Regions from separate parts of the Clostridium amazonense genome, predicted to be linked through region 2. Evidence: a T-box and tRNA genes for the amino acid it is inferred to sense, from the RefSeq annotation. Region 2 holds a T-box; the other holds one or more tRNA genes.
The links. A T-box is a leader RNA that pairs with one kind of tRNA and senses whether it is charged. The one in region 2 lies ahead of leuS (leucine--tRNA ligase), so its partner is inferred to be a tRNA-Leu.
Positions count from the first base shown of each region.

Region 1 (17,182 bases), on a different contig from region 2:
TTTTGAAAGTTTAGGGAGATATTCATTTATAGGATTAAATCCATATAAGACATTTATGTATAAAGATGATATATGCAATATAAATGGGAAAACTTTCAAGGGTGATTGTTTTAAAGAATTAGATAAAATATTTTTAGAGGATAAAATTGAAAATAAAACAGACTTTCCTTTTATAGGTGGTGCAATGGGATATTTCTCTTATAATTTACTTAAGAATATAGAAGAAATAAATGAAATAGCAGTGGAAGATGTTGTGATTCCAGAGTGTTACTTTAATTTCTATGATAATATAATTATATTTGATAATTTAAAAAGAAAATGTACAATAACAGCACTTGGAAAATTATGTGATGAAATGAGGAGCATTGACAATATAGAACAACTTATTAATAATGGTAAAAAAGTTAAGAAAAAGGATTTTTCAATGTTACAATATAATGTTGATGATTTTAAATCAAACTTTGGAAAAGATGAATACATAGAAGCGGTTTCAAAGGTTAGAGAGTATATAAGAAATGGTGATATTTATATAACTAATTTAACACAAAGGTTTCAAAAAGAAATAGAAAAAGATGCTTTTGAAATATATGAAAAATTGAGAACTATAAATCCAGCACCTTTTGCATCATATATGAATTTAAATGATTTTAAAATTTTATCATCATCACCAGAACGATTCTTAAGTGTTAAAGAAGGGATAGTAGAAACTAGACCTATAAAGGGAACTAGACCTCGTGGGGGTAATGATGAAGAAGATTTTAAATTTAAAACTGAACTTTTAGAAAGTGAAAAAGATAAGTCAGAACTTTTAATGATAGTAGATTTAGAAAGAAATGATTTAAGTAAAGTTTGTGAAAAAAATTCAGTAAAGGTTACAGAATTATTTAAGCTAGAAGAATATAGTACTGTATTTCATTTAGTATCCACAGTAATTGGAAAACTAAAAAATGAGTGTTCAAGCATAGATTTAATAAAAGCAACTTTCCCAGGGGGATCAATAACTGGTGCACCAAAAATAAGGTCAATGGAAATAATAGATGAAATTGAAAAGGTTAAAAGAAATATATATACTGGTGCAATTGGATATTTAGGGTTAGATGGTAATGTAGATTTAAATATAGCTATAAGAACTATATTCATAAAAGATAATAAAGCATATTTTGGAGTAGGTGGAGGAATTACTTTTGAGTCTAATGAAGAAATGGAATATGAAGAAACTATAGATAAAGCTAAAGCTTTAATGAGAGCGTTAAGTTAAAAAATTGTATAATTATATAGATTATATAAGAAGAGAGTGTGAGTTTTTTGGAAAGCAGAAGTAAAATAATTTTAGATGATGGATTTATATTTGGAAGAGGATGCTTTGAGACAATACTTATAAAAGATAAACCTATATTTTTAGAAGAACATATCAATAGATTAAATTATTCGCTGAAAACTTTAAATGTGGATAATGAATTAAGGATAGAAGATGTAATTAGCAAAATAAAAGAACTAGATATTAGAAATAAAGCACTAAAAATCATGGTTTCAAGTGACAATGTTGTATATAAAGTTAGAGATATTGGATATTTGGAAAAAAATTATGAAGATGGATTTAAAATAAAATTTAGCAAGATAAGAAAAAATGAATATTCTACTTTAACATATGTTAAATCATTAAATTATTTAGAAAATATTATAGCAAAAGAAGATGCTAAAAAAGATGGATTTGATGAAAGCATATTTTTAAACACAAATGGTTTTTTAGCTGAGGGTTCAGTATCAAATATATTTATAATAAAAGATGATATAATTTATACTCCAAAAGTTAATTGTGGAATTTTACCAGGAATAATAAGAGGATTTTTGATAGATAACATAGAAACTATAGGGTACAGGATTATACAAAAAAATTTAACAAAAGAAGAAGTGTTAAATGCAGATGGAGTATTTTTAACTAATAGTTTAATGGGAGTTATGAAAGTTTCAGAAATAGAAAAGACAAAAATGAAAGAAAGTCCTTTAATAAATGAAATTAGAGAATTTTATCTTAAATTTTTATAAAACATAACTTAAAGTATTTTAATTGACAATTTAGTTGCAACTAAAATAAACTTATAACACTATAATTAGGTAAAAAATTATAATATAAGATTAAAAATGACCTACAAATGTTAATACAACTATAGAAATGGAAGTGTTTAATATGATAGATAAGGAAAAAATTGAAAAAGCAGTAACTATGATTATAGAAGCTATAGGTGAGGATCCCAATAGAGAAGGGCTTTTAGAAACACCTAATAGAATTGCTAGAATGTATGAAGAAATATTTGGTGGATTAGAAGAAAATCCAAAGAAACATTTAGAAAAAGTTTTTACAGTAGAAAATGATGATATAGTTATAGAAAAGGATATTACATTTTATTCTATGTGTGAACATCATTTTATACCTTTTTACGGGAAAGCACATATAGCGTATATACCTAATGGTAAAGTGACTGGACTTAGTAAACTTGCAAGAACAGTAGAGGTATTTGCTAAAAGACCACAATTACAAGAAAGATTAACAGCACAGATAGCAGAAGCTATAATGGAAAATTTGGATACAAAAGGAGTTCTTGTAATAATTGAAGCAGAACATATGTGCATGACTATGAGAGGAATTAAAAAACCTGGAACTAAAACAACTACTATAGTTGGAAGGGGAATTTTAAGAGATAATATAGATATGCAAAATCAAATTATATCTTTAATTAAATTTTAATATATAAAACAAGGACTAAAATATTATGAAAAAAATAGAACTTATAATTAATAACGAAACTTTTAAAAAAAATTTAAAAAAATTACAAGAACTTGAGAAAAATAGAGTTTTTTGCAAACATGGTATAGAGCATTCTTTAGATGTAGCTAGAATTGCATATATTATGGTTTTAGAAAATAATTTAAAGATAGATAAAGAAATAATATATGGTGCAGCACTTTTGCATGATTTGGGAAGAGTACTTCAATATGAAGAAAATATTCCACATGAAGAAGGAAGTTTAATTTTAGGAAAGATAATACTAAAGGAATGTAATTATTGTGATGAAGATATAGATATGATTTTAAATGCTATAAAATTTCATAGAAAAGAAGAAAGCAAAAGTGAATTAGGAGAAATTCTTTATAAAAGTGATAAACTATCTAGAATGTGCTTTGCATGTAAAAGCGAACTAGATTGTTATTGGGATAAAAAAAAGAAAAATTTTATAATTAAATATTAATGAGAAATTTTTATAGGGGTGAGTGATTTGACTAGAATAATGAAAATTGAAAAGAAAAATTTTGATTTAGATGAAAGAACTATAATAATGGGTATACTTAATGTAACTCCAGATTCATTTTCGGATGGAGGAAATTATAATACCATAGAAAACGCTGTTAAAAGGGCATTAGAGATGATTGAAGAAGGTGTAGACATAATAGACATAGGTGGAGAATCTACAAGACCAGGACATAAATCAGTAGGTTTAGAAGAAGAACTTGAAAGAGTTATACCGATTATAAAAGCGATAAGAGAAGTTAGTGACATTCCAATTTCGGTAGATACATATAAGGGAAAAGTTGCAGAAGAAGCAATAAAAAATGGAGCATCGCTTATAAATGATGTTTGGGGATTTAAGAAAGATGAATACATTGCAGAAGTTGCAGGAAAATATAATGTGCCATGTTGCTTAATGCATAATAGAGAAGATAAGAATTACAATGATATAATAGAAGATATGATTGTGGATTTACAAAAAAGCATAGATATAGCAATAAAAAATGGTGTAAAAAAAGAAAATATAATTTTAGATCCAGGTATAGGATTTGCTAAAACTTATGAAGATAATCTTGTAGTTATGAAAAATCTTAAAAAAATAAAAGAAATGGGTTATCCAGTTTTATTGGGAACATCAAGAAAATCATTTATAGGGAAAGCTTTAAATATAGAAGAACCTAAAGATAGAGTAGAAGGTACTATGGTAACTACTGTTATGGGAATTATGAGCGGGTGTGAATTTGTTAGAGTTCATGATGTTAAAGCTAATAAACGTACTGCTATGATGACAGAAGCTATACTAAAATGTAAATAGTAGAAAAATTATAAAATGACAAGACAATTAGCAAGAGGTGTTTGAATGGACAAAATATATATAAAGGATTTAGAGGTTTTTGCGAACCATGGATATTTTGAGGAAGAAAAGAGTTTAGGACAAAAATTTATTTTAACTATGGAAGTTGATTTAGATTTAAGCAAAGCTGGTAATGATGATGATTTAAATAATACAGTACACTATGGTATATTATGTGATGAAATAGAGAAAGAATTTACAAGAAAAAGTTATGATCTTATAGAAAAAGCAAGTGAAGAATTAATTAAATTTATAATGTTTAAATATGATGAAATAAAAACTGTAAGATTAGAACTTAAGAAGCCATGGGCTCCGGTAAAAAAACACTTAGACTATGTCTCAATAAAAATGGAAAGAACTTGGCATGAAGCTATAATAGCTGTAGGAAGCAATATGGGAGATAAAAAGAAAAATATATTAGATGCATTTAGTTCTATAAATAATTCTAATCATACAAAAATATTGGAAATAGCAAATTATTATGAAACAGAGCCATGGGGATATGAAGCTCAGGATAAATTTTTGAATACGGCAATAAAAGTAAAAACTATATTAAGTCCTAAAAAATTAATGAGATATTTATTAGATGTAGAGTTAGAAATGAAAAGAGAAAGAATAATAAAATATGGACCAAGAACTTTAGATTTAGATATAATATTTTATGATGATATTGTAAGTTACGAAAAAGATATAATAATACCACATCCAAGAATGGAAGAAAGGATTTTTGTGTTAGATCCTTTATGTGATATAGTACCATATAAAGTACATCCTATCTTAAATAAGAGAGTTGTTGAACTAAGAGACAATTTATTGCAAAAGAGTAAATAAACATAAAGAATCAGCATTATAAATTATAATGCTGATTCTTTACTGTATAGAAATTTAAACTTTTTAAAAATATAACATAAATATGAACATTAGTATAAAAAATCTACTGCTATATTAAATTTAAAGTTATCTGTTATTTTCTACATAGTATTTACATAATCCATATAAATTTAGAGAAAGAGGGATATCCTTCATATCCACATAATCCTTGTCTAATGAACCATCCCAAGGTGAAATGGAGATATAATTTTCATCATATATGTTTATAGCATACTTAGTATCTGCAAAAGATATAAAAACTTTGTATATTGATTTTTTATCTCCAATAGAATTTTTTATATCAGGATTACAATATTCAGGTTTTAAAGAATTTACAAATTTTAATATATCAAAACTTTGATCTTGAGATAAATTTATTTGCTTGTACATATTTACATCAAAAACATATACTTCTAATGGTGGATTTTTTATGTACGAATTAATTAATTGGTCAGTGTAAAAATTATAAGAGAGTTTTTCCTTTTTAAAAATAAATTTTAAATCAGAAGAACAACCTGTAAGTCCTAATGTTATGAATAATATAAGAATGATAGCAGTAAGCCTTTTATACATAATAAAAAATCAACTCCTTAGTAAAGTTTATTTAATAGTCTTTAAAATATTTTATCTAAAGATTATATAATAACTTATGAAAAATAGTTCATGTTTATTACAAATTTAAATATAAGGTTATGTTTTTAAAGTGATATATAAACTTAGGATAGATATATACGAAAGAATAGATAGAGGTGAAGATTTATGAATATTAGGTCAGTAGATTTAAGTTTAAACAATTACACAAGCTTTGGTATGAAATATAATAATGAAAACAACAAAATGAACAATGAACAAAAGAATACACAATCTATTAAGATTAATACTAAAAATAATAATAACATTATAGAAAATTTAAACAAAGTGAAAGAAAATTTATTGAAGAAAAAACAAGAATTACAAGAAAAGGGACTGGAACCAGAAGAATTAAAAGAAAAGTTAAAATCCGTAAATGAAGAAATAATGAAAATAGAACAAGAAATTTGTAATGCTCAAATTATGGAAAAAGAGAAAGAGCGAGAAAAGGCTGAAAATAAAATTAAAGAAAAAGTGAAAAATGAACACAAGGATGAAGAAAGAGATGGTGTTATAGTTTCAGGTTCCCTTATTGAATTAATGGAATCAAATAATCACTTAGACAATGCTAAGATATTAAAATCAACTAAAGCAAATTTAAAGGTAGAGTTAGGTTATTTAAAAAATAGGAAAAGTGAAAGTCTATACGTAGAAGCAAATTCAAATGAAAATTCATATGTAAACAAACATATTAGAAAACTTACAAAAGGAATAAACGGATTAGAAAGAAGAATTAATTTAGAGGTTAATAAATCTAATATAAATAAAATTGAAAATGATGATGAATTCGTTAAGAAGAATAACAAAAGTAATAATGATGAAGAAAGCACAAAGAAAATAGAAAAAGTTAATAATGATAAAAGTGAGAATGCAGATTAACTTTGTACAAAAAATAGAAGGGAGGAGCCCTTCTATTTTTATGAATTATAAGGTAAGAATGTTAAATATACATAGGGTGTTATAAAATTAAACAACTAACTTTAGTAGTTTATGTCATATATACTTATAAGGACTTTAAATAAATTTATAATTGAGTTTTTAAACTATTACCAGAAAAATAACCAAAAAAACGGATTCCAAAAACAATCATCACAGCAGTTATTATTACATGAGTTATTACAATTATTATTGTTATTACATGAATTGTTACAATTATTATTGTTGTTGTTGCAATTATTTGAGCAATTTGAACAACCTTGACAGTCATCATCAGAGCATATATAGAAATTATATTGATTTGTCATTTCTAAAAAACCTCACTTTATAAATTTAAAAGTAAATTTTGCAAGTTAAATATTAAGCTTAAACTTTGATGTTAAAAATTTACTTTTACTTTGATAAAATTTATTTTGATAATATAACATATGAGGATGTATTAAGAAATGATACAAAATAGATGAAAAAATATAAAAATAAATTTAAATTTAATAAAAAGGAAAAAAATATATTTACTTTAAATAATTAAATTATAATACATAAATGAGAGAGGATGTTATTAATAACATTTACTTATAAAATAGTACTATTATTCAAGGGATTTTTTTATATAATTATATATTATAGGAAGTTAGTGATTTTATATAAAAAAATAAGATCATGAATATAAATTCATGATCTTATATGGTACTAGTGACGAGAGTCGAACTCGTACGGTTTCCCGTTCGATTTTGAGTCGAATGCGTCTGCCATTCCGCCACACTAGCATGTCACAACCTGACAAAAATTATTTTAACATAATGCAATAATAAAATCAATAACTTTTCAATATTTTCCTTTAAAATTAGATGAAAAATTTTTCATATATATAATTATATAGAGAAACAAGTTGAAAAGTACAATTATTTTTGTTTCATTTGGGAATTCTAATTAATTTAATTGAAAATGAAAAATTGAAAGTTGAAAGTGAATGTAAAAATTGGAGATCCAATTTTAAAAAATGAATTTTTATTAGATTTGCAAAGCAAATTATTTAAACACAATATAAAAATTTAGCTTTATAAAATATCCAAAGTAATAATGATAGTTACTATTAAAACTATGATTAGTAAGAATATTATGATGGGGAATTTATTCTCCAAAATGAACTTTTTATGGATAAATATTATACTGATTTTATTTGAAGTACAAATAAAACATTGTAGTGGGGATTTCAATCCCCGGGATATTCACCATCACTCTTAACTCTTACTTGGTTTCAAATATAAAAATAGCAATAAATTGTAAGCTTAATAGTATCATTTAAGAAAGAGATTACTTTGAATTTGAACTTGGAACCCTATATATAAAAACAATCACAGTTACAAAATTGAAAACTGTGATTGCTTTGATTTTTACAGATGTTAGTAAAAACTATATATTTAAAATATACTTAAATCAAATTCTCTAGATAATAATTCTAAAGCTTTAAGACCGCCAGAACTATTTCCTTTAGAATCTAGTGCTGGACCTACAAGACCTATTCCCATTCTTCTAGGAACAGCAGCCATTATTCCACCACCAACTCCGCTTTTTGCAGGAATTCCAATATGTACAGCAAATTTACCAGAAGCATCATACATACCACAAGTAACCATTATAGTTTTTATAATTCTACATATATCTCTTGAAACAATTCTTTCTCCACTTATAAGAACGCCATCATTAGCAAGCATTGCACCAATTCTTGCTAAATCTCTACAAGTTACTTCCATAGAGCAAGCTTTGAAATAAACATCCAAAATTTCCTCTATGTCACCATCAAAAATTCCATTGCTTTTCATATAATATGCTAAAGCTCTATTTCTATTGCCAGTAGCTTTTTCACTTCTGTAAACTTCTTCATTTATAGCGATAGAATCGTTTTCACAAATTTTACGAGTTAAATTAAGGATTGTGTTAATTTTATCCTCAGGAGTTTTTCCATTAAGTAAAGAAGTGACTGCAATAGCACCAGCATTTATCATTGGATTTAATGGGCGCTTTTGAGGGCTTGTTTCTAAATTAGTTATTGAGTTAAATGCAAGTTCTGTAGGTTCCATACCTACCTTAGAAAATACATACTCAGCTCCATTTTCTAAAATAGCAACCATTAATGTAATAACTTTTGAAATACTTTGAATAGTGAATTTTGTATCGTAATCTCCTGCGTAATATTCTTTTCCATCAAGAGTTGTAACACAAATTCCTAGAGCTTGCGGGTTAGCTTTTGCAAGTTCAGGTATGTAATCTGCAACTTTTCCTGTATTGGCTGAGTCTCTACTATCATTTATTATGTTATCTAAAATTCTTTTCATAAGAATGTGCACTCTCCTTTGTTGTAATGTATTTTATAAAAATTTAATAATATTAAGTAGTACTAAAATAAAAGCAAAAAAATATCTTATGAATAGCTTTTCATGGAAAGCATTCCCAAGTACGAAATTTATAAACAAAAAAATCTTTAAGAAAATTCGTACATTCTTATTATAATATACATGAATAAAAAATTGCAATGAAAGATTTTTATTATATGAATAAATTTATATAATAAAATTTATAATATGGTATATTAATACAATTATGAAAATTAAAATTTCGACGAAAATAGTACATTAATAGTACATTTTGTTTAAATTTAATATAAAGGCACATATTATTTAATAGAACATTGTTAATAATATGTAGGAATGCTATAATAAACTATTACAATATATGATTTATTAGAAGTTTTAAATTTTAGAAAGGGAATATTAAAATGATAAGATTTTTAGATGCTGGAGAATCACATGGAAAAGCGTTAGTGGCAATATTAGAAGGAATTCCAGCTAATTTTAAGATAGATTTAGATTATATTAATAATGAACTTAAAAGAAGACAATGTGGGTATGGCCGTGGAAGTAGAATGAAGATAGAAAATGATAAAGTGGAAATATGGTCAGGTATAAGAGGGAATATAACTACAGGAAATCCCATAACGTTGGTAATTTTTAATAGAGACTTTGAAAATTGGAAAGAATTCATGGAAAGAGATGCATTAGAAGATGAAAAGATTATAATTCCAAGACCAGGACATGGTGATTTAGTTGGATTTTATAAATATAATACTTCTGATATTAGAAATTCTATTGAGAGGACTTCAGCGAGAGAAACCGCAATAAGAACTGCCGTTGGAGCAGTTTGTAAAGATATATTAAGAGGTTTAAATATAGAAATAAGAAGTAAAGTTCAATCTATAGGAAAATACGAAGATGTACATATGAACTTATTTGATGATAGGGTATATGATAAAGTTAATAACAGTGAAGTTAGAGTATTTGATAAGGACACAGAAAAAGATATAAAAAATCTTATAGACATATGCAAAAAACAAGGAAACACTGTTGGAGGAACTATAATTGCAGAAATTAAAGGTGTGCCGTTAGGAATTGGAAGTTATGCTCATTATGATAGAAAATTAGATGGGATTTTAAGTATGGCAATAATGTCACTTCAAGGAATTAAAAGTATAGAAATTGGCGATGCTTTAAGCAAAGAAAAGTTTCTTGGAAGTGACTATATAGATGAAATATATTTTGACGAAGACACTATAAAAAGAAAGTCCAATAGTGGTGGTGGCATTGAGGCTGGTGTTTCCAATGGTGAAAATATAAGAGTTAAAGCTTTTATGAAACCTATACCATCAGTAAAGTTAGATATAAAATCAGTAGATTTGAAAAATAGAAAAAATGTTACAACAAGATATGAACGATCTGATGTTTGCGGAGTAGTACCTGCATCCATTGTAATTGAAAATATATTAGCATTTGAAATATTAAATGAAATATTAAAGGTTTACCCTAATGATGATTTTAAAAAACTAAAGGAAATGATTTTAAAAAATGAGGTGATTATACGTGAGTAAGGAAAAACTACTTATTTTAGATGGACATAGTCTAATGTACAGAGCATTTTATGCTATGCCAAATTTATCTAATTCGGAAGGGCTATTTACTGGAGCAATTTATGGTTTTTCAAATATGTTATTTAAAATGATTGATGAAATAGAGCCAGATTATATAGTAACAACTTTTGATAGATCAAAGCCAACTTTTAGACATGAAGCTTTTGAAGAGTATAAAGCAGGAAGAAAGCATATGCCAGATGAATTAAAAATGCAATTTCCTATAGTAAGAGAAATGCTTAATAAAATGGCTATAAATATTTTTGAACTAGATGGATATGAAGCAGATGATTTAATAGGAACATTAGCAAACTTTGCAGAAAATAATAGTATGGAAGTATATATTGTTACAGGAGATAGAGATGCATTACAGCTTGCTACTGACAATATAAAAGTAGTTATAAATAAAAAAGGTGTAACTGAGAAAGAAATTTATGATAGAAATAGAATGATTGAAGATTTTGGAGTTACACCAGATGAATTTATTGATGTTAAAGGGCTTATGGGAGATAAATCAGATAATATACCAGGTGTACCTGGTATAGGAGAAAAAACTGCATTTAAGCTTATAAAGGAATATAAGAGTATCGAAAATTTACTTCAAAACTTAGATAAAGTAAGTGGTAAAAAACTTAAAGAAAATTTATTAGAATATAGTGAACAAGCAATTTTTAGTAAAAAATTAGCAACTATAGTAAAAAATGCACCTGTTGAAATAAATTTAGAAGAAATAAAATCTAAAAAAGAATATGATATTAAAGGATTAAAAGAATTATTTTATAAACTTCAAATGAAAAACCAAATAGCAAGATTAGAATCAGAAATGCCTAGTGAAGAAAATGCAAAATCTCAAAATGTTGAATTTGAAGTTGTAGATAATATTGATAAGTTAGAAAATATTTTAAGTGAAATAAATGAAAAAGTGTTTTTTACTTTTAGTGTAAAAGATGATAAGTTTTATTCTAAAATTTATATAAATGAAATATATATAAAGATAAAAGAACAACTTTATTTAATTAGGTTATCTAAAATAAAAGAAGATGACAAAGAAAAAACTGTAAAAGTATTAAAGAAGTTTTTTGAAAATGAGAATATAGATAAGATATCTCATGGAGTAAAAAGTCTTTACACAGCATTAAGTAAAGATGGTATAGAACTTAATGGTATTAAATTTGACACTGAAATAGCAGCTTATTTAATAGATTCATCAAAGTCAGAATATAGTTTGAAAACATTAATTTCAAACTTGCTTATGGAAGAAATCAAAGAAGATGATGATAAAGTTCAAATGATATTATTATCTAAATTAGAAGATGTATATATAAAAGAAAAAGAAAAGATAGAAGAATTAAATATGGAAGAGCTTCTATATGATGTTGAGCAACCTCTAACTAAAGCTATATCAAATATGGAATGTGAAGGTTTTACAATAGACAAAGATTCTCTTTATGAATTAGGGGTAAGTTTTAAGAAAGAATTAGATGATTACACTAGTGAAATATATGAACTTGCAGGAGAAGAGTTTAATATAAATTCACCTAAACAATTAGGAAAAATATTATTTGAAAAGTTAGATCTACCAGTTATTAAAAAAACAAAAACAGGATATTCAACTAATGCAGAAGTATTAGATGCATTAAAAGATAAACATCCTATAATAGATAAAATTGTTTATTATAGACAACTAGCGAAATTATATTCTACTTATGTTGAAGGATTGAAACCAGTTATTGATTCAGATTCAAGAATACATTCAAGTTTTAATCAAACAGTTACAACTACTGGAAGGCTTTCAAGTACAGAACCTAATCTTCAAAATATACCTATAAAATATGAAATGGGAAGAAAAATAAGAAAAGTATTTATTCCTCATAATGAAGAGAGTGTTTTATTATCAGCAGACTATTCTCAAATTGAACTTAGAGTTCTTGCACATATAGCAGATGATGAAAATTTAATAAATGCTTTCAAAAAACATAATGATATACACACAACTACAGCTTCAGAGGTTTTTAATGTTAATATAGAAGATGTTACACCTCAAATGAGAAGCAATGCAAAAGCAGTAAACTTTGGAATTGTATATGGTATTGGTGATTTTAGTTTAGCTCAAGATTTGAATATAACAAGAAAAGAAGCAAAAGAGTATATAGATATTTATTTAGCAAGATATCCAAAGGTAAAAGAATATATAGATAACATAATTAGTGAAGCAGAGAATAAAAGCTATGTAACAACTATTTTAAATAGAAGAAGATTTATACCAGAAATAATGTCTTCAAATAAAATATTAAAAGCCCTTGGAAAAAGACTAGCAATGAATGCACCAATTCAAGGAAGTGCTGCAGATATAATTAAACTTTCTATGGTTAATGTATATAAAGAACTTAAAAACAGAAAGCTTAAGAGTACACTTATATTACAAGTTCATGATGAACTTATTTTAAATGTATATAAAGATGAACTTGAAGTAGTGAAAGAATTAGTGAAAAATGAGATGGAAAAAGTATTAACTTTGGATGTTCCCCTAGAAGTTGATATAAATATAGGGGATAGTTGGTATGACGCCAAATAAAACTATAGTAGTTGGACTTACTGGAGGTATTGGAAGTGGTAAAAGTACCATTTCCAATATGCTAGTACAAAAAAATATAACAGTTATTGATGCCGATAAAATCTCAAGAGACGTTTTAAGTATTTATCCTGAAATTCTTTTAGAAATAGAACAAGCATTTGGAAAAGAATATTTTTATGAAGATGGAACTTTAAACAGAAAAAAATTAGGGGCATATGTATTTTCCAGTAAAAAACTTAAAAAAGATTTAGAAAATATAATAATACCCTATATTAAAAGAGAAATTTTTGATAAAATAAAAAAGTGCAAAGAAAATATGGAAAAAATTTGTATAGTAGATGCACCAACTTTGATAGAAAATAATTTACAATATGATATGGATATTGTAGTTTTAGTAGTAGTGGATGAAAAAATTCAAATTGAACGAGTTATGAAAAGGGATTTACAAAGTGAAATTGAAGTAAAAAAGAGGATAAATAGTCAACTGCCAATAAAGAAAAAAATTAAATTTGCTGATTATATAATTGATAATAGTAAAGATATACAATTTGCTAAAACTCAATTAGATTCTATTTTAACTGAAATATATTTGAGGGGGAAAAATGAAGAGATTTAAGGCATTAATAAAAATTATTTTGTTTGTTTTAGTAATTATTATATTTTTAAATAAAGACTTTTTGCTTAAAAGAATATATCCACTTAAATATGAGGCATACATAATGACTTATTCTACCAAATATAATGTGGACCCTAACTTAGTTGCAGCTGTAATTAAAGCAGAAAGTAATTTTGATGAAGATGCAATATCTCATAAAGGTGCATATGGATTAATGCAAATAATGCCAGATACTGCAGATTGGATAGCTTCTCAAATTGGAATGGATGATATAACTTATGATATGCTATATAATCCAGAAATTAATATAAGAATGGGATGTTGGTATTTAGACAACTTAAGTGTAGAGTTTAATGGTAATATTGAGCTCATGATGGCTGCATACAATGGTGGTAGAGGAAATGTTCAAAAGTGGTTAAAAAATGATGAATACTCAAAGGATGGAGAAAATTTACACTTAATTCCATTTAATGAAACAAAAAGATATGTAAAAAAAGTAAATAGAAATTATAAAATCTATAAAGAATTGTATGATTTGAAATAAAACTAGACTATTACAAAGTTAAGTATTTTAATTGTGTAATAGTCTAGTTTTATTTTAGGTTTTATAATTTAAAAATCTAATAAATGTTATAGGGTTCCAAGCTAAAAAATGAAATTATTCAAATATTAAATGAGAATGGTAGTAGTAACGGAAACAGAAATTATTTAAAACGTTATTCATAAAAATTTCAAAGATACTCTAATGAATTTGCCATTTTATTTCCAAGACTAAACGGCTATAAGTGAACTGAATTCAGAGCTATGTAATTAAATTCTAGTATATTTTGAATTGCATATTTCTAAATTTAGTTCACACGACGTCCTGTCTAGGCAGTCGCTGAACTCGTCCTTGGGTTCAGGTCTTGAAAATAAAAAACAAATTAATAAGAGTTTCTAAATCAATTTTTAAAGAAATACTAATTTAAATAATTCCTGTTTCTTGATGAAAGAAAAAAGTTTTTCAATTGATAAATTTGTTATTTTGAATTTGGAACCCTATAGACTTAAATTTTGAAAATATAAATGCGAGATAACCTTATATAATTTCTTGAATAAATAGAAAATAGAACTGCTCAAAAATCAACAAAGATTTAATTGTGAATATACTATATTGTGATATTTTTAGAAAATAGCTCATAGAGAAAAGTTTTATTTATATAGATTTTAATAAAATTTTATTGAGGAGGGGAACTTTTATGGCATCATTAGTTTATGCAAATCCTGGTGGAAATTCACCGAGTGCAGGTGGTATTGGATGGGTTAATTTTGGAAATTTTACTATAAATCCAGGTGAAACAATAACTGATATAACTGCCACATTATTAGATGGTTCAACAGTTAAGTTTGATTTAACCAATACTGCAATTGCATTAGGGGGAAGATCATTTGTAGCAACACCATCACCAACATCAGGAGGAGCAGCTTTTGGAAATACAGGGTATACAGGGATTAATGGAAATGTAGTTTTATATGAGCCAAATGGTAATTTTAATAATAGAGTAACTGAGTTAAGGATTTTTAATATAAAAGTTTTGGATAAAGAAGGAATGAACATTCCCAATTACTCTGTTATTTTAGCTGATGGAGAAACTACAAATTTGGAAGAAGGTATTATATATACTACTAATCAAGGTGTTTGGGATTTATTAATAAATATACCACCAGTAGGTGGAGGTATAGCAACTACACCAGCAATTAGTGGAATTGGAACAAATATATTTAAAGAAGAAGGTACAAGTGGGTATATTGTTTCAGCACCTGTCATTGTAACAAAAAATGCAACTGATATTAATGTAAGAGTTATAAGTTCATCTATTGGAGGAGGCGGAAGACAAGGAATTGCAATTGGTTTTGCTATAAATAAAATAGAAGTGTTAAAAAATATTACATCAAGAAGAAGTCCATTAGATCAATTTACTTTAAGTATAAATGGAATACCAAATAATAAAGTAACCACAACAGGAAATTCAAATGGAATACAAATAGAGACAGCAAATGTATTTGGTAAAGTTAATAATACTTATACAATAGATGAGTCAATGAGTTTAGAAAGTGAAAATTCATTAACAGATTATAATCAAACAATATCTGTTATCAATTTATCTAATGGTGGACAAATACCTCCAATAACACAGTTACCAGAATCAGTAACATTACAACTTGGTGATATAATAAAATATACAATAACTAACACACCTAAAAAAGCTGATTTAAGAATAATAAAAACGGCAAATCCTAATCCTGTAATTGCAGGAAATAATATTAATTATACAATAGTTATAACTAATCAAGGCCCGGATAATGCTCAAAATGTAATATTGAGTGATACAATTCCATCCTGTATATTAAATCCAGAGTATTCAATTGATGGAGTATTACCATGGAAACCATGGCCTCAAAATGGAATAACATTAAGAACATTAATTTATGGAGCAAAAGATATAAATGTACAAATAAGGGGGACTGTAAATAAATCTTGTATAGAAAATATAATTAATACAGCAAAGATAGCCTCAACAACACCAGATCCAAATCCTGATAATAATACTTCCACAACAACCACAAAAGTAAACACATTAGCAGATATAATTGTGAAGAAAACAGGTAATCCTAATCCAGTAATTGCAGGGGACTTATTAACGTATAATATAGAAATAATGAATTTAGGACCATCAAATGCACAGGAAGTAATATTAGAAGATATAGTTCCACAATGTATATTAAATCCAGAATATTTAATTAATGGAATATTACCATGGAAGCCATGGCTTCAAAATAAAATTAATTTAGGGAATATAGAAGCAGAAGCACCTGAAATAAATGTACAAATAAGAGGAAATGTAAACTCATCATGTATAGAAAATATAGAAAATACAGCTACTGCTAAATCAACAACACCAGATCCTAGTCCAGATAATAATACATCAAAATCAACAACTGTAGTAGATACTTTGGCTGATATAACTGTTAAAAAGACAGCAAGCCCTAGTCCGATAGTATCAGGAGAAATGTTGACCTACACTATAGTTATATCAAATTTAGGTCCATCATACTCACAAGGTGTTAAACTTAAAGATGCTGTAATACTAGAAAATCCTGAATATATGTTAGAGGGTTCATTAAATTGGTTACCATGGAAAGGAAGTTTAAATTTAGGAACATTACAAGATAATGAATCTAAGGTAGTTTTAATAAGAGGTATAGTGCCTAAGGATGTAACTGGAATTTTACAAAATACAGCTACAGTAAGCAGCACAACAAAAGATCCAAATCAAAATAATAATACTGATACAATTGGAACACCTATAAATTCTTTAGCGGATATAAGTATTAAAAAAACAGTAAATAATAGTTTTGTAAATAGAGGAAATACAGTAGTTTATACCTTAGTTATTAACAATAGTGGACCATCA
Region 1 covers NZ_JBWKMH010000028.1:15,111-32,292, forward strand. Annotated here, with positions in the region: gene pabB (aminodeoxychorismate synthase component I) at 1-1,258, shown strand, start outside; gene AC07E4_RS11720 (aminotransferase class IV) at 1,306-2,046, shown strand; gene folE (GTP cyclohydrolase I FolE) at 2,192-2,746, shown strand; gene AC07E4_RS11730 (HD domain-containing protein) at 2,772-3,248, shown strand; gene folP (dihydropteroate synthase) at 3,288-4,100, shown strand; gene folK (2-amino-4-hydroxy-6-hydroxymethyldihydropteridine diphosphokinase) at 4,146-4,970, shown strand; gene AC07E4_RS11745 (DUF4883 family protein) at 5,097-5,582, opposite strand; gene AC07E4_RS11750 (hypothetical protein) at 5,769-6,518, shown strand; tRNA gene AC07E4_RS11755 (tRNA-Leu) at 7,261-7,342, opposite strand; gene glsA (glutaminase A) at 7,997-8,911, opposite strand; gene aroC (chorismate synthase) at 9,352-10,497, shown strand; gene polA (DNA polymerase I) at 10,490-13,111, shown strand; gene coaE (dephospho-CoA kinase) at 13,098-13,727, shown strand; gene AC07E4_RS11780 (lytic transglycosylase domain-containing protein) at 13,714-14,271, shown strand; gene AC07E4_RS11785 (DUF7507 domain-containing protein) at 14,966-17,182, shown strand, end outside.
Region 1: it encodes a tRNA-Leu, which carries the amino acid that the T-box ahead of leuS (leucine--tRNA ligase) is inferred to sense. The anticodon was not compared.

Region 2 (17,182 bases):
CTTTTCAATGGTGAACCTAGCATTTTAATTAAAGATGGTAGAGTTGATATGGATGAACTTAGAAATCAGCGTTTTAATTTAGATGACTTAATGGAAGAATTACGACTAAATGGATATTTCAATTTAGCTGAAATTCACTACGCCATTTTAGAAACTAATGGAAATATTTCTGTAATGCCTAAGGAAACTGTATCACCTTTAACAGCTAAGCAACTTAATATTACACTTGCTGATAACCCTCTTCCTTTAGTTGTTATAAGTGATGGAATAGTAAATAAATATAATTTAAAAGAATTAAAAAAAGATGAAAAATGGCTTAAATCACAATTAAATAAAAGAAATATTATAAACTTTAGTGATGTTGTCGTCGCTATTGTATATGACAAAAACGAAATGTTTATTCAATTAAAAAATGAAGAGAACAACACCTTTACTTCTATTAATGCTAATAGCACTAATGAACTTAAGGATAGTCTAATAAATTTTGTTAAAAATTCTTCTTCAAATAAAAATAATAATAAAAATAAATAATAATTTTATTAACAGGGAGCTAAGAAAATATGAAAAAAATGATTTTACCTTTCACAATTTTTGGTATAATGCTAATAGGAATATTTTTTGCTACTAACTATACAGTACAAACTTGTGATTATCTTCTAAATTTGACTACTGAAACAGAAGAAACTATAGCTTTTGAAAAATGGGATGATGCTTACGTCAATTCTTTGAAATTGCTTACAGATTATGAAGATTCTATAAAGCTTATATCATTATTTTCAGAGCATCAACATTTAGACAATGTGTATGTTGAAATACTAAAACTAACTCAATATGTTAATGAAAAAGATAAAACACACTCTTTATCATCTGTTCATAGTATAAAAGGATTGATTAAGTCTATGAAGGATGAAGAATCTATAACTTTAAGAAATATTTTTTAAAATTTTAGATTCGAATTTAATGTACTACATTAACCTTATGTGTTATACTATTTATATGTTTTAGAATATTTATTCTACTTAATTGTATTATATTATAAATATTTTTTAAAGTGAAAGGTGGATTTATTATGGCATTAGTTACTACAAAAAAAATGTTTGATAAAGCATTTCAAGGAAAATACGCTATAGGCGCTTTCAACATTAATAACATGGAAATAATTCAAGGAATTGTTGATGGATGTAAGACTAAAAACTCTGCAGTTATACTTCAAGTTTCTAGTGGAGCTATGAAATATATGAGACCAGATTATTTAAAGGCATTAGCTGAAGCCGCAGCAAAAGAAAGTGGTCTTGATATAGCATTGCATCTAGATCATGGTGATTCTTTAGATTTAGTGAAAAAATGTATTGAAGTTGGTTTTACATCTGTAATGTTTGATGGTTCTCACTATGAATATGAAGAAAATGTAAAACTTACTAAAGAAGTTGTAGATTATGCTCATGCAAGAGGTGTTGTTGTAGAAGCTGAACTTGGAAAACTTGCTGGTGTAGAAGACGAAGTAAAAGTTGCTGCACATGAAGCTACTTACACTGACCCAGATCAAGCAGTTGATTTTGTAAAAAGAACTGGAGTTGATTCTTTAGCTATAGCTATAGGAACAAGTCATGGTGCTTACAAATTTAAAGGTGAAGCAAAACTTGACTTTGATAGATTAGAAACAATTACGAAAAAATTAGAAGAAGCTGGTTTTCATAATTATCCAATAGTTTTACATGGTGCTTCTTCAGTTGATCAAAATTTTGTAAAAATGTGCAATGATAATGGTGGAGAAATAAACGGAGCTAAAGGTGTTCCTGCAGAAATGTTAAGAAAAGCTTCTGCTATGGCAGTTTGTAAAATAAACATGGATACAGATATAAGACTTGCTATGACTGGAAGTATAAGAAAATACTTAGCTGAAAATCCAAGTCAATTTGATCCAAGAAAATATCTTGGTGAATCAAGAAAAAATATAGAAACTTTAGTTGAAGCTAAAATAGATGAAGTTTTAGGTTCTGCTAACTCTATGAATTAATATAGATATAAAAAATAAACTCAAAATAATTTAAATTATTTTGAGTTTATTTTTTATATCCTTAAATTTTATCCATCTATCTCATCTTGTTTTTCATCATTCTTTACTTTATCATTTCCTGATAACTTATTCACACCTTCTATATCTATCATTGATTTGTTTTCATTGATAGCTTGACGAGCAGTGGATTGTCCAAAGTAAAAAGATATTATTACTGCAAATATGGTAACAAATTGATCACCAGTTACTTTTCCTTTTACAGCTAATATACAAAATGTTATTGTTAATAATATTGATATAAATCTCTTTATTCCGAATACATATACAAGAAACTCTTTCATGTCACACCCCTAAACTAAACTCTATACTTCATTTGTATGATATTTTTATAAAAATGTTAATTGCATAACTTGTAATATGTATACTTTTTTTTATATTTCTTTGTTTTGTTTTTATTGATATAATATATAGAGTTTCAAGTTCAAATTTAAAGTAATGTCTTTCTCAAATAATAGTACTAATCTTACAGTTTATTCTGATATCATTGTTGAAACCAATTAAAAACTAAGAGTGAAAAGTGATGGTTAATATTTAAGTTTATACTTTTTACCTTAACTGTCAATTATCAATATTAAACATTCATTTTAAATTTTTTAATATAAAATTTAAAAGTGATTTTAAAAACATATTAAACTTAAAATAATATTTTATTTATGAGGTGATTTTTTTGGAATATATAAAGGAAATTAATATTCTAGATGCAGTAATACATGTATTAGATAATAATAGTGATGAACCTATCTTAAATGCATTTGCCCTTGATTTAAACGAAGAAACTTACACATTTGTAGCAAAACATGTTCAACGTTGTTTAAAAGATGAAGAATTAAAATATGCATTTTTTACTGAAGATAGAAATATTGTTAAAGAAGTTTCTCAAGAATTTTTGAGTGGTGAAAATAATATTTTAAATGTTTCTAAAGAATTAGCTAAACAGCTATTTATACTAATGCGTTCAAAAGGAAATATTCCATCATGTGATTTACTTACTGTAAGCTTTTCAACTGAATATGGATTGTTTTTAGGGATATTTAAAATGGATTATATTAAGAATTACATGCATACTATTGAGTATGTTGATGATAAAATTGGTATAGATATAATACCTCAACTTACCGGCCTTCCATCTTCTAGCTCTAGAATTCAAAAATGTGCTTTTATAAAAGCAATAAATAGCGATAATGCCTATGATTTAATGGTCATTGATAAACAAAGTAAAAATAAGAATGCTGAGGATTATGGTTCAAATTATTTTATTGATAATTATCTAGGTTGTAGAATAATTGATAATGAAAGAGATATGACTAAAAATTTTGTTAAAGCTGCTGAAAAATGGACTAAGAACAATTTAAAAGAAAATGCATCTGAACAAGAAAAAGTTAGAAGTCATATAAAAAAATCACTAAAGAATGAAGAAAACATTGACATAAATGCTTTTTCTGATGAAGTTTTTAAGGATAATACAGAACTTAAAGAAAACTTTAAAACCTTTGCTAAAGAACATGGTGTTGTAGATAATGTAGCTATAGATAAAGAATGGGTAGATAAAAAATTAAAACGAATTAGATTGAAGATAGACAAAGATATGGATTTATATCTTTCTGAAGAAGCTTATCATGATTTTGAGCGTTTTGAAATTAAACGTAATGGTGATGGAAGTATCAATATGATTCTAAAACATATAATGAACTATGAAGAAAAATAACTTTTATTTTTCTTCATAGTTTTTTAATTTATATATTTTAAACTTATACTGTATAAAATATAGCATTTTTAATAAAACTATACATGTATGAAATTATTTATTAAAATCCCTATAGTTATTATTAGAAATTACTATAATGTTTTTTATATATAATTAAAGGATTTTAAGGTATATAAGTTAAATTATATTAATATTCATAATATTAAAACTATACTTAAAGGAGGTTCTATTAATGTATTCTATAGATAACGGACAATATCATAATAATGAAGAAGTTAAAGGATTAATCTCTGATGTTTTAAAAAGTAATCATTTTGCTATAACGCCTTTAAATGAAAATGATTGCAATTCATATGAAATCAATATTAAAGGCGATAAGTATGGTACCTTTAAAATTTCAAATAATCAAATAAACCATACTGGTCAAGTAATTGATGAAGGCACATTAGAAAATGGTGAAAACTGGAGTCTTGAACTTTATTAATTATGTAAAATAAAAGTGCTAAAAATTAGCACTTTTATTTTTTTAAAAAACTGTTTGATTTTCTTTTTTTAAATTTATAATTATATTTTTTATTTCTTGCAACATTCCTATTATTTCATGTGATAAATTTTCTGCTCTATATATTTCACTATTTACTAATTGTTTATCATTTTTCTCTATAGCTTTTTCTACACTATGACCTATACTATGCAGTTCTTTGTGAATTCCATCAATATTTTTCCAAATAGTTAATATATCCTTATTAGATGGTAATACTGAATTATAAAAATGTCCAAACCCACATTTAGTCCCATCCATTTGAAGTGGCTCTACAGTCATGTTAGCTCCCATATTTTTAAGTTTTTCAGTCCACCCTTCATGTGCTGATATAGCCATATCTATGTTATATATAAAATCATCATTAGATATCATAAAATATTCTTCACTACCTATTTCACCGCTTAACTTAGCTAAAGAATCTACTAACTCTTCTATACTTTCTAATTCATTTCCCATATTTTTTATCATTACAGATTTTTCTCTAACATTCTCTGACATTGACTCTAAAATCTCACTATCTTTTATAATTGATGTCACCGCTTCATTTATCTGTTCACCTATCGAACTAACCTCTTCCATATTATTAGCAACATCCTCTACATTTTCTATAACTGATTTAACAGCATCATTACTTTCATTAAATGAATTAGCTATGTTCACGGTATGGGTCTCTAATTTATTTATAAACTCTACAGTAGAATTTACACTTTCATAGTTTTTCAATGAAGATGATTCTATTTTATTAACAAATTCTTGCATAACTGCCAATTGATTCGTTGTATTTTCTGATAAACTTCTTATCTCTTCAGCAACTACAGCAAACCCTTTTCCATTTTCACCTGCTCTTGCAGCTTCTATACTAGCATTTAATGCTAATAAATTAGTATTGTCTGCTATATCATGTATTCCATTTAAAATACTTCTCATATCATTTACTATGCCATTTAACTCATTCATATTTTTCTCCATTACTGAAGAATTATTAGACACTTCCTTGTTTAAATTTAATATGTCATCAAGAGCAGTATTACTTGAATTTAATATATCTTTTAAACAATCAGTTTTATTTATTATATTTTCTAAAGATTTAGCATTATTTTCAATGGCATTTGATAATTCGTTTACACCAGCACCAGTTTCTTGTATTACTGAAACTAGATTATGTGATGAATCTTTAAGTGTATTTGATGTCTTTTCTAATTCTCTTGAATAATGTAATAATTGAACATTAAAATTACTTATTTTAGTTGATAAACCTAAAATACCCTTTATAAGTTTTTCTACCTTAGATGATATTCTCAATATAAATTTAGCTAGTTTTGAAAATAATTTTATATCCTCTTCACTAGAGTTATTAAACATTCCTTCAATTTCAGCTAAATCCCTTTTTTCAAAACTGGCCTTAATAAAACCTACCTGTTTTTTTATTTTAAATACTGATACCATATTTTTCCTCCCACTAAGACACTATTTTTATAATTATCGATAAATTTTTTTATACCTTTACATAATGCTAAACTTACTATCCTTAGATGTTAAATATATATGTTTATATTAATAAGTTAAATATTTCAAATGCATTGTAAGTTTAAAATTATGTTATAATTAACTATTGAATTTTAAGATTTCAATGTATAATTTAAATAGCAATATTATAATAAACTACTTTTCTTTGGAAAATACTAATATATATTGCTTACTGCAACTTAAGGAGGTTTTTTTATGCACGAAATTGAAACAAGAATTATAGACATAAATGTTGATGATATAAGGAATAAATTAAAAAATTTAAATGCATCAAAAGTTAAAGAAGAAAGTCAAGTAAATAATATCTTTGATTTTTCTGACAGACGTATGTTAAATGCTAAAGGTTATGCTAGAATACGTGAAGTTTTTGATCATATTTCAAATAGAAATATTTACTATATGACTACAAAAAAGCTTTTAAGTCAAGAAAAATATAAAATCATGGATGAATGTGAAGTCGAAATTAGTAATGGAGATGAAGGCAAAAAAATTTTTAACTCTTTAGGCTTGGAATTAGTTGAATCTATAAAAAAATTTAGAGAAAGTTATCAATATAAAAACACTTTAATTGAAATTGATATAAATGATCCAAGTTTTTGCCCATTTCCTTATATAGAAATAGAATCACTTTATGAAGATGAAATTATTGAAGTTGTTGGCTTGCTTGGATATACAATGAATGATACAACCTCAAAAACTATATATGAAATATTAAAAGATAAATCATCTTTAAAAGGTTTATAAATGTTTGGATATGTAATGCCATGTAAAATGGAACTTAAAGTTAAAGATTATGAAAAATTCAAAGCTTACTATTGTGGTCTATGCCTTGCTATAAAAAATGAATTTGGTAACCTTCCACGATTTGCTCTTAATTATGATATGACATTTTTAGCTATATTACTCGATAGCTTAAATAATGAAAATTTAGATTTTGTCGTTAGTAAATGTATTGCTCACCCAGTAAAAAAAAGAACTAAAATTGTAAATTGTGATGCCCTTAACTACGCTGCATTTTGCAATATATCTTTAACTTACTTTAAATTATTAGATAATGTTCAAGATGATGAATCTAAATTAAATAAAATATTATCTATATTCTTAAAAAAATACACTAAAACTGATGACACAACTAATATAAAAATCCTCAATTATATGGAAGAAAAACTTGACTTATTAAATCAAATTGAAAATAATGAAAACCTAAGTTCTATTGATGAAATTTCACATATATTTGCTGATTTAACTGCATACATTATATGTGAATATGTAGATGATGACAAATTAAAAAATAACTTATATAATTTAGGATATAATCTAGGAAGATTTATATATTTAATTGACGCATATGATGATTTAAAGAAAGATATGGAAGAAAATAAGTTTAATCCAATAAATAAATGCTTTAATAATGATAATCTTCCTTATGAAGAATTAATAAATTTAATTAGAGATAGAATTGAATTTAATTTAATTATGAGTGCCCAAAGCTCTTATGATTCATTAATGGCTTTAGATTTATGTAAGAATAAAGACCTTTTAACTAATATACTAGAGCTAGGTTTAATGGAAAAGATAGAAAGTATTAAATTTAAGGAGTGTAAAAAAAATGAGAAATCCGTATGAAGTATTAGGGGTTAAAGAAGGTGCTTCTCAAGATGAGATAAAAAGTGCTTATAGAAAACTTGCTAAACAATATCATCCTGATCAATATGATAATAATCCTTTAAGAGAACTTGCTGAAGAAAAAATGAGAGAAATTAATGAGGCTTATGATGCCCTAACTAAAGGTAACACTAATTCTTATAATAGTAGCAATACTAATTCTAATCCAAACTATAGTGGTAATGATTTTTCTACATATCAATCAGTTAGAAATGATTTAAACATAGGCAATATTTCTGGTGCTGAAAGTAAGCTAAATTCTATTAGTAATAGAACTGCTGAATGGTATTTCCTTATGGGAATGGTCAACGTTAAGAAAAATTGGTTTGATAATGCATATAATTTAATTTCTCAAGCTTGTAGAATGGACCCTAACAACTTTGAATATAGACGTACATTAAATGAATTATCTATGCGTCAAAGAGCATATGCAGGCAATTATAACACAACTACTCGTGGTGGCGATAGTTGTTGTGATACCCTTTGTAAACTATGGGCTCTTGACACTTGCTGTGAATGTATGGGTGGAGATTGCATAAGTTGTTTCTAGTCTTAATACTATTATTATTGAAAGATAAACTAATATTAAATAGTTTATCTTTTTTCTAAATTATTAAAAATAATAATTTTAATTTAATATTATAACAACATCTGTTGGAGGTGATTTTATGGGAAATTTAAATATTAACTCTAAAACTACTTATATAACTAAAGGTGGAATTTATGTAGCTTTAAGCTTAGTTATCTTATATGCTTCTGTTTTAGTTCCTTTTAATACTATGTTTATCCTACTTCTTGCATCTAGTATTATTCCACTTTCTATTTTAACAATAGGTGTAAAACCTACTATTATAGTTTATATTGCAGTTTCTTCAATATCTTATTTTATAATTCCAACTAAATCTATTTGTATTATGTATTTACTATTTTTTGGTTCATATGGCTTCATAAAATATTTTATAGAAGGAAAGAAAAATAAAAATTTACAAGTTTTACTTAAGTTTTTATTCTTTAATACTTCTGCTATAATTTATTTATTTTTACTTAAAACACTATTTGCAACTGAAGTCTCTATAACATATAATAACAATATAGTGCTTTTAATTACACCTATAATTGTATATGAAGTTGCATTTTTCATATATGATTATGCTCTTACTCAAATAATTACTTATTTAAGCAAGAAAGTAATTAAAAATTTGAAATAATTGAATATAATTATTGTAAAATCACAATAATTATATTATAATTTATTATTAATTGAATATAATTATTGCTTTGATTAGGAGTATTAGTATTATATTAGTTTTTAGAGAGCTACAGTTTGCTGAAATGTAGTAACTAATTTGTATGAACTTGCCTATGAGCTTACTTGTTAGAAACAAGTACGGTCTTATATCGTTATAATACACAAGTGAGGCTTTTGCCTAATTAGAGTGGTACCGCGGAAATATAACTTTCGTCTCTTTTTATTTAGAGATGAAAGTTTTTTTATATTCTCAAAATAAAAATAATTAATGGGAAAACTATCTTTAACTTATTAATTGTTATCTTATTATGAAAGCAAACATTAGAATAACTATTGAATTTATTCATAAAAGTATAAGTTAAAAATATAAGTTGAAACCATACATATGTAAGGAGGATTATTTATGGGAAATTATAATACTGAAATTGATAAAAAATGGCAACAAAAATGGGAAGAAAGTCAAATTTATAAATTTGACAATGATAATCTTGACAAAAAACTTTATGTTTTAGAGATGTTCTCATACCCTTCTGGAAGCCAATTACATGCTGGGCACTGGTTTAACTATGGACCCATTGACACATGGGCTAGAATAAAGAGAATGGAAGGATATAACGTATTCCAACCAATGGGTTTTGATGCCTTTGGACTTCCTGCTGAAAACTTTGCAATCAAAACTGGAATTCATCCTATGGATTCTACTGAAAAAAATATAGTTACTATGGAAAAGCAATTAAAAGCTATGGGTGCTATGTTTAACTGGGAAAATGAAGTTGTAACTTGTAGACCAGATTATTATAAATGGACTCAATGGTTATTCCTAAAGCTATATGAAAAAGGACTTGCTTACAGAAAAAATGCTCCTGTTAATTGGTGCCCTAGCTGTAATACAGTTCTTGCTAACGAACAAGTAGTTGATGGCTTCTGTGAAAGATGTGAAAGTGAAGTTACTAAAAAGAACTTAACTCAATGGTTCTTAAAAATTACTGACTATGCAGATGAATTACTTGAAAAAATAGATGAGTTAGATTGGCCTGAAAAAACTAAATCTATGCAAAAACACTGGATTGGAAAATCTACTGGTTCAGAAGCATTATTTAAAGTTGATGGTAAGGATATAGAATTTAATGTATTTACAACAAGAGTAGATACTTTATTTGGAGTTACTTATGTAGTTTTAGCTCCAGAAAATGATTTAGTAGATGAACTTACAACTGCTGAATTCAAAGGAGCTGTTGATGATTATAGAGAAGCTGCTAAAAAGCAATCTGATATAGAAAGACAATCTATAACTAGGGAAAAAACTGGTGTATTTACTGGTTCTTATGCTATAAACCCTATAAACGGTAAAAAAGTACCTATTTGGATTGGAGACTATGTTTTAAACAGTTATGGAACTGGGGCTGTTATGGCTGTTCCAGCACATGATGAAAGAGATTTTGCTTTTGCTACAAAATATTCTCTTCCAATTGAAAGAGTTATTGAAGGTGGCGAGCTTCCATATACTGAAAAGGGAACTTTAATAAATAGTGCTGAATTTAGTGGTTTATCATCAGAAGAAGCTAAAGAAGCAATTGTTAATAAATTAAGTTCTTTAAAATTAGGTGAAAAGAAAGTAAACTTTAGACTAAGAGACTGGCTAGTTTCTAGACAAAGATACTGGGGAGCCCCTATTCCAATAATTTATTGTGATAAATGTGGAACAGTTCCAGTACCTGAAAAAGATTTACCAGTACAACTTCCATATGATGTTGAATTTACACCTGATGGAAAATCTCCATTAGCTAAATGTGAAAGCTTTGTAAATACAACTTGCCCTTGTTGTGGTGGTCCTGCAAAAAGAGAAGTTGATACATTAGATACTTTTGTATGTTCTTCATTCTACTATTTAAGATATACTGACAATAAAAATGGTGAAATATGTTTTGATAGTGATAGAGCTAACAAAATGCTTCCTGTAGATAAATATGTAGGTGGTCCAGAACATGCTTGTATGCACTTACTATATGCAAGATTTATAACTAAAGCCTTAAGAGATATGGGATATGTAAACTTTGATGAACCATTTAAATCTTTAACTCATCAAGGACTTATCCTAGGACCAGATGGTTTAAAAATGAGTAAATCTAAAGGAAATACTATTTCTCCTGATGATTATATAAAAGATTTTGGTGCTGACGTATTTAGAATGTATCTAATGTTTGGATTCGGTTACACTGATGGTGGTGCTTGGAGCGATGATGGAATAAAATCTATTGGTAGATTTGTTGAAAGAATTGAAAGAATTCTTGAACATTGTATCGCGGAGTTAAAAAACAAAGATAATAATAAAGAAGTTCTAGAAGCACCAGAAAAAGAATTAAACTACTGGAGACACTTCGCTATTAAAAATGTTACTGAAGACGGAGATAAGATGCAATTTAATACTGCAATCGCTAGAATGATGGAGTTTACTAATGCATTATCTAAGTACTTAAATGAAAAAGTTAAAAATGTAAATTTCTTGAAAGAAGTTCTTGTAGACTACATTAAGCTTCTTGCACCATTTGCTCCTCACTTTGCTGAAGAACAATGGGAATGTTTAGGTATGAACTACTCAGTATTTAATGAAAAATGGCCTGAATTCTCACCAGAAGCCTTAATTAAAGATGAAGTAGAAATTGCTATTCAAGTTAACGGAAAAATTAAAGCTAAAATAAATGTTTCTACATCACTTGATGAAGAAGGCATTAAAGAAGCTTCTTTAAATAATGAAACTATAAAATCTAACCTTGAAGGAAAAACTGTAAGAAAAGTTATCGTTATAAAAGGTAGACTTGTTAATATAGTTGCTAACTAATTTAATTTTAATAAAAAAAGATTAATAGATTTCTATTAATCTTTTTTTATTAATTCTTATTATATTTATCTAAAGCTTTCTTTGTTTCTTGTAATAAGCTATTTAATTCATACGCTTCCCCTACTTCTAATAGTTTATTTAATTGTTCAGAGAATCTAGATGCCTCAGATATCTTTCCTAATGATGATAATGTTAGTATGTTTTCAACTATCCCTGTTACTAAACTAGATTTAACTTCAAATAATTTTTGTGCATCTTTTATTTCATCTTTTATATCCATCATTTGCTCATCTAGCTTAAATGCTGCATCTGCTGCGTTCTTTAACTTACTTTTTACATCTATAGGAATATCATGTTTATATTTATAGTTTAATGAATGTTCTACAGTTGCCCAGAAATTCATTGCCAATGTTCTTATTTGAAATTCTGCTAATATTTCTGTTGGTCCATCAACCATATTTACAGGATATTTTATTATTATATGATAACTTCTATACCCACTACTTTTAACATTTGTAATATAATCTTTTTCATATATTATCTGCATATCTTTTCTTTGTCTAATAAGTTCTACAACTGTATCTATATCATCAACAAACTGACACATTATTCTAACGCCAGCTATATCTTCCATTTCATATGCAATTCTTTCAAGTGGGATATCAAATTTATTTGCTTTCTCTAAAATACTAGAAACTTCCTTTACTCTTGCTGTTACAAACTCTATTGGGGAGTATTCGTTTTTTCTTCTTAGCTCTCTTCTTATGCTTCTAAATTTAACTTTTAATTCCTCAACTGCTTGTTCATATGGAATTAAAAACTTTTTCCACTCCACTACTGCCATCTAATTCACCCTTTACTATTTTAGCTTTATATATTAAATAATTTAATTTGAGTTAATACATATATATATAATATAATGTTATTAGTATAAAATATCAAATAAATATTTATTTTTAATATTTTTAAGGTGGTAAATGACTATGTCTGATAATAAAATTTTCTCTGGACTTGAACATGTAGGTTTTAAGGATAGTGATTTAAAAGATTTATCTCTTTATGAAAAAGAAAAAAAAGCTATAGAAGATGCAAAAAAAACATCACCTTCTTCATTACTATATGAAAAAACTATTGTTTGTCCTGTGTGTGAAACTACATTTAAACAACTAGCTTTAAAAAGTAATTCTTATAGAATGATATCTAAAGATTCCGACTTTTTCATAAGATATGCTACAATAAATCCTTACTTTTATGATGTCTATGTTTGTGAGCATTGCGGCTATTCAGCTTTAAAGGTAGATTTCAACAAAATTTCGGAGAAACAAAAAGAATCGGTTATAAGTAATATTTCAACAAAATTCAAATCAAGAACATATCCAAAAGAATATAATTTATCTATAGCTATTGAAAGATATAAGTTAGCTCTTTTGAATGCAACTTATATAAATAGTAAATCTAGTACAAAAGCTATGATTTGTTTAAAAATTGCTTGGATGTATCGCTTATCTGAGGATAATAACAGTTCTGAACTTGAAAAAAGTTTTCTTAAATCATCCCTTGAGGGGTTTAATGTTGCTTTAGAAAAAGAATCAATGCCTGTATATAAAATGAATACTTTTCTTTTGATGTATTTAATTGGTGAATTAAATCGTCGTCTTGAAAATTATGATACTGCACTTTCTTGGTTTTCAAGAGTTATTACAACTCCTGGTGTATCTACTAACTTAAAGGAACTTACTAGAACTCAGAGAGATCTCATAAAAGAAACTTTAGAGCAGCAAAATGCAGCTAAAGAAGAAAGTACCGAAATCTCTACAGATGATATAGATAGCAATGAGGATTCTACTAAATCCAATAAAGGGTTCTTTTCCAAATTATTTGGTGAGTAAAAAGTTAAGACTATAAATATAGCCTTAACTTTTTGTTTCATTTAAATTAGCAGCAACCTCATCTAATGTTATTTTTTCTATGTTATTCATATTTCTTTTTGCCACTGATAACATCAGTTTTATCCTATTAATTTGATTGGCTTCACTTGCACCAGGATCATAATCTATTGGAATTATATTACTACTCTCGTATTTTCTTTTTATAGCTTTTATCATTCCTTTTCCAGTAACATGATTAGGTAAGCAAGCAAATGGTTGCATGCATATTATATTATTTACTCCGCTCTCTATAAGTTCCAGCATTTCAGCAGTTAAAAACCATCCTTCACCTGTTTGATTACAAAGTGATAAAACTTTGCTTGCAAGTTTTCCCAAATATTCAATGTCTTTAGGTGCTGTAAATCTATTGCTCTTATTTAACTCTTCCTTCATTATCTTTCTATAATATTCAATAAAGCTTATAACAACCTGTCCTGAAATATCATTTAGTTTATTTCCAATTAAATTTTGATATTTGATTTTAGAGTTATATGCACAATACAAGAAAAAATCTGTTAAGTCTGGCATTACTGCTTCAGCACCTTCATTTTCTACTATTTCTATTACCCTATTATTGGCTGTTGGATGAAACTTTACTAAAATTTCACCTACTAATCCAACCTTAGGCTTATCATAATTATTTATCTCTAACATATCAAAATCTTTTATAACATTTTTTATATTTTCTTTTAATCCATTTAAATCATACTCTTTTATTTGCTTTTTAATTTTTTTATTCCACATTTTGTATAATTCATTTGTACTTCCTTTTATTTTTTCATAAGGTCTTACTTTTAAAGTACATCTCATAAACAGATCTCCATATATAAGGGCAATCACTGCTTTTTTCGCCATTTTTAGTGAGTATTTAAATCCTGGATTTTTCTCAAGTCCACAAGCATTTAATGATATAACTGGTATATTTTCCATTCCACAATCTTTTAATGCCTTTCTTAAAAAGCCTATATAATTTGTAGCTCTACATCCCCCTCCAGTTTGAGTAATTACTACTGATGTATTGTTTATATCATACTTTCCTGATTTCAATGCATTTATTATTTGACCTATAACTATTATAGATGGATAACAAGCATCATTATTTACATATTTTAATCCTTCATCTACAGCTCTTTCATCCACCGCTGGAAGAACTTCTAAGTTATATCCACTTGAACTTAAAGCTACCTGTAATAATTCAAAATGCATTGGTGACATTTGTGGTGCAATAAGTGTATGTCTTTTCCTCATTTCTTTCGTAAATATAGGTCTAGATTTTACTTTTGTTTTTTTACAACAGCCTATTGACTTTAATTCTCGCTCTTCCATTGCAGCTTTTAATGATCTAATTCTTATACGAACTGCTCCTAAATTATTAACTTCATCTATTTTTATACTTGTATATATTTTATCATTATTTTTTAATATTTCCTGAACTTGATCAGTAGTAACTGCATCTAATCCACAGCCAAAAGAATTCAATTGGACTAATTCAATTTTAGATTCATTGCTTACAAAAGATGCTGCTGCATATAGTCTTGAATGGTACATCCATTGATCTACAACTCTTAAAGGTCTTTCAACTTGTCCTAAATGAGCAATTGAATCTTCTGTAAGAACTACAATTCCATATCCCGATATAAGCTTATCAATTCCATGATTGATTTCTGGATCAATATGATATGGTCTTCCACACAATACAATTCCTTTTTTATTATAATCTTTTATATATTTTAAGGCTTCTTCACCTTTTTTTCTTATATCTTCTTTAAATTTTTCATCTTCACTCCATGCTAAATTTACAGCATTACTTATTTCTTTGAAAGGTATATCAAAGCTACTTAAAGATTTAAATAATCCCTCTTTTAACTTTTTAATATCCTTAAAAGCAATAAATGGATTTAAAAATTTTATATTACCTTCTATTAATCTATCTACATTATTTTTTATTACTTCTGGATATGAAATTACCATAGGACAATTAAATTGATTGTTAGCTTCTTTTTGTTCTTTATGCTCATAAAAAACACAAGGATAAAATATAAAGTCTACTTTCTTATCTATTAAATCAATAATATGCCCATGAGCCATTTTAGCTGGATAACAAGCTGACTCTGATGGTATTGTTTCCATACCTAATTGATAAATTTCCTTTGAAGATCTATTTGATAGTTCTACTTTAAATCCCAGTGTTGTAAAGAATGTATGCCAAAATGGATAATTTTCATACATATTTAAAACTCTAGGAATTCCAACTATCCCTCTATAAGCCTCATTATCTTCTAATGGTTTATAGTCAAATATTCTATCATATTTATATTGAAATAAATTTGGTAGTCCTTTTTCTTCTTTTAATCCACCTTCACCTTTTTCACATCTATTTCCTGAGATAAAACTTTCTCCACTTGAAAATTTATTAATTGTTAAAAGACAATTGTTACTGCATCCTCCACATCTTCTTAGGTTAGTAGTTACATTAAATTCATTTAACTCTTTTTGTGAAATTAAACTACTTTTTTCTTTTCCACTACCTCTTTCCTTTGCTATTAACGCAGCTCCAAATGCCCCCATAAGTCCTGCTATATCTGGTCTTATAACTTCTCTTTGTGATATTAATTCAAAAGCTCGTAATATAGCATCATTATAAAAAGTTCCGCCTTGAACTAATATTTTTTCTCCCATTTCCTTAGGATTTCTTATTCTTATAACTTTATGAAGTGCATTTTTAATAACGGAATAACAAAGTCCTGCTGCTATATCCCCAACTGAACTTCCTTCTTTTTGCGCTTCTTTAACCCTTGAATTCATAAAAACAGTACATCTTGATCCTAAATCTACAGGACTTTTGCTATTTATCGCTTCTTTTATAAAATCATCTATAGGTAGTTCCAACGACTTGCTAAAAGATTCAATAAAAGAACCACATCCAGATGAACATGCTTCATTTAATTTAATCTCATTTATAACTTTATTACTTATGGTTATGCACTTCATATCTTGACCACCTATGTCTAAAATAAAGTCTACATTTGGTTCAAAAAACATAGCAGCTTTTTGATGTGCAATTGTTTCAACTTCTCCATAATCAACTTTAAATGCTTTCTTTATTAATCCTTCTCCATACCCCGTAACAGTACTACCTTTTATAGTTATATCATTATCTATAATATTATAAATTTCATTTAAAATTTTTCTTATTTGTTTTATAGGGTTCCCATTATTACTACCATAATGTGAATATAAAATTTCTCCTTCTTCATTTATTAAAACTGCTTTTGTAGTTGTTGATCCTGCATCTAATCCTAAGTATGTACCTCCTTTGTATTCTTCTAAATTGCTTCTTTTAACAGAGTTGCTATTATGTCTTTTCTTAAATTCCTTTAATTCTTCCTCATTTTTGAAAAGAGGTTTTAACCTATTTATTTCATTATTCTCATATTTTTTTATACTATTAATTTTCTCTGTTAACTTTTCAGGTGTTAATTTTTCTTCATATTTAGAACATAGTGCTGCTCCTATTGCAACAAAAATTTGAGAATTATTTGGAAATATAACATCTTCCTCTTTAATTTTCAATGTTTCTATGAACCTTTTTCTTAATTCTGATAAATAATATAATGGACCACCTAAAAATGCTACTTTTCCTCTTAT
Region 2 covers NZ_JBWKMH010000010.1:482,337-499,518, reverse strand. Annotated here, with positions in the region: gene AC07E4_RS06620 (DUF421 domain-containing protein) at 1-531, shown strand, start outside; gene AC07E4_RS06615 (DUF4363 family protein) at 561-941, shown strand; gene fba (class II fructose-1,6-bisphosphate aldolase) at 1,070-2,017, shown strand; gene AC07E4_RS06605 (hypothetical protein) at 2,086-2,358, opposite strand; gene AC07E4_RS06600 (nucleoid-associated protein) at 2,745-3,782, shown strand; gene AC07E4_RS06595 (hypothetical protein) at 4,015-4,266, shown strand; gene AC07E4_RS06590 (methyl-accepting chemotaxis protein) at 4,309-5,772, opposite strand; gene AC07E4_RS06585 (class IV adenylate cyclase) at 6,049-6,597, shown strand; gene AC07E4_RS06580 (DUF5685 family protein) at 6,598-7,479, shown strand; gene AC07E4_RS06575 (J domain-containing protein) at 7,463-8,068, shown strand; gene AC07E4_RS06570 (hypothetical protein) at 8,187-8,726, shown strand; T-box leader at 8,788-8,988, shown strand; gene leuS (leucine--tRNA ligase) at 9,171-11,606, shown strand; gene yjbM (GTP diphosphokinase) at 11,656-12,450, opposite strand; gene AC07E4_RS06555 (DUF2225 domain-containing protein) at 12,590-13,495, shown strand; gene AC07E4_RS06550 (acyl-CoA dehydratase activase-related protein) at 13,520-17,182, opposite strand, start outside.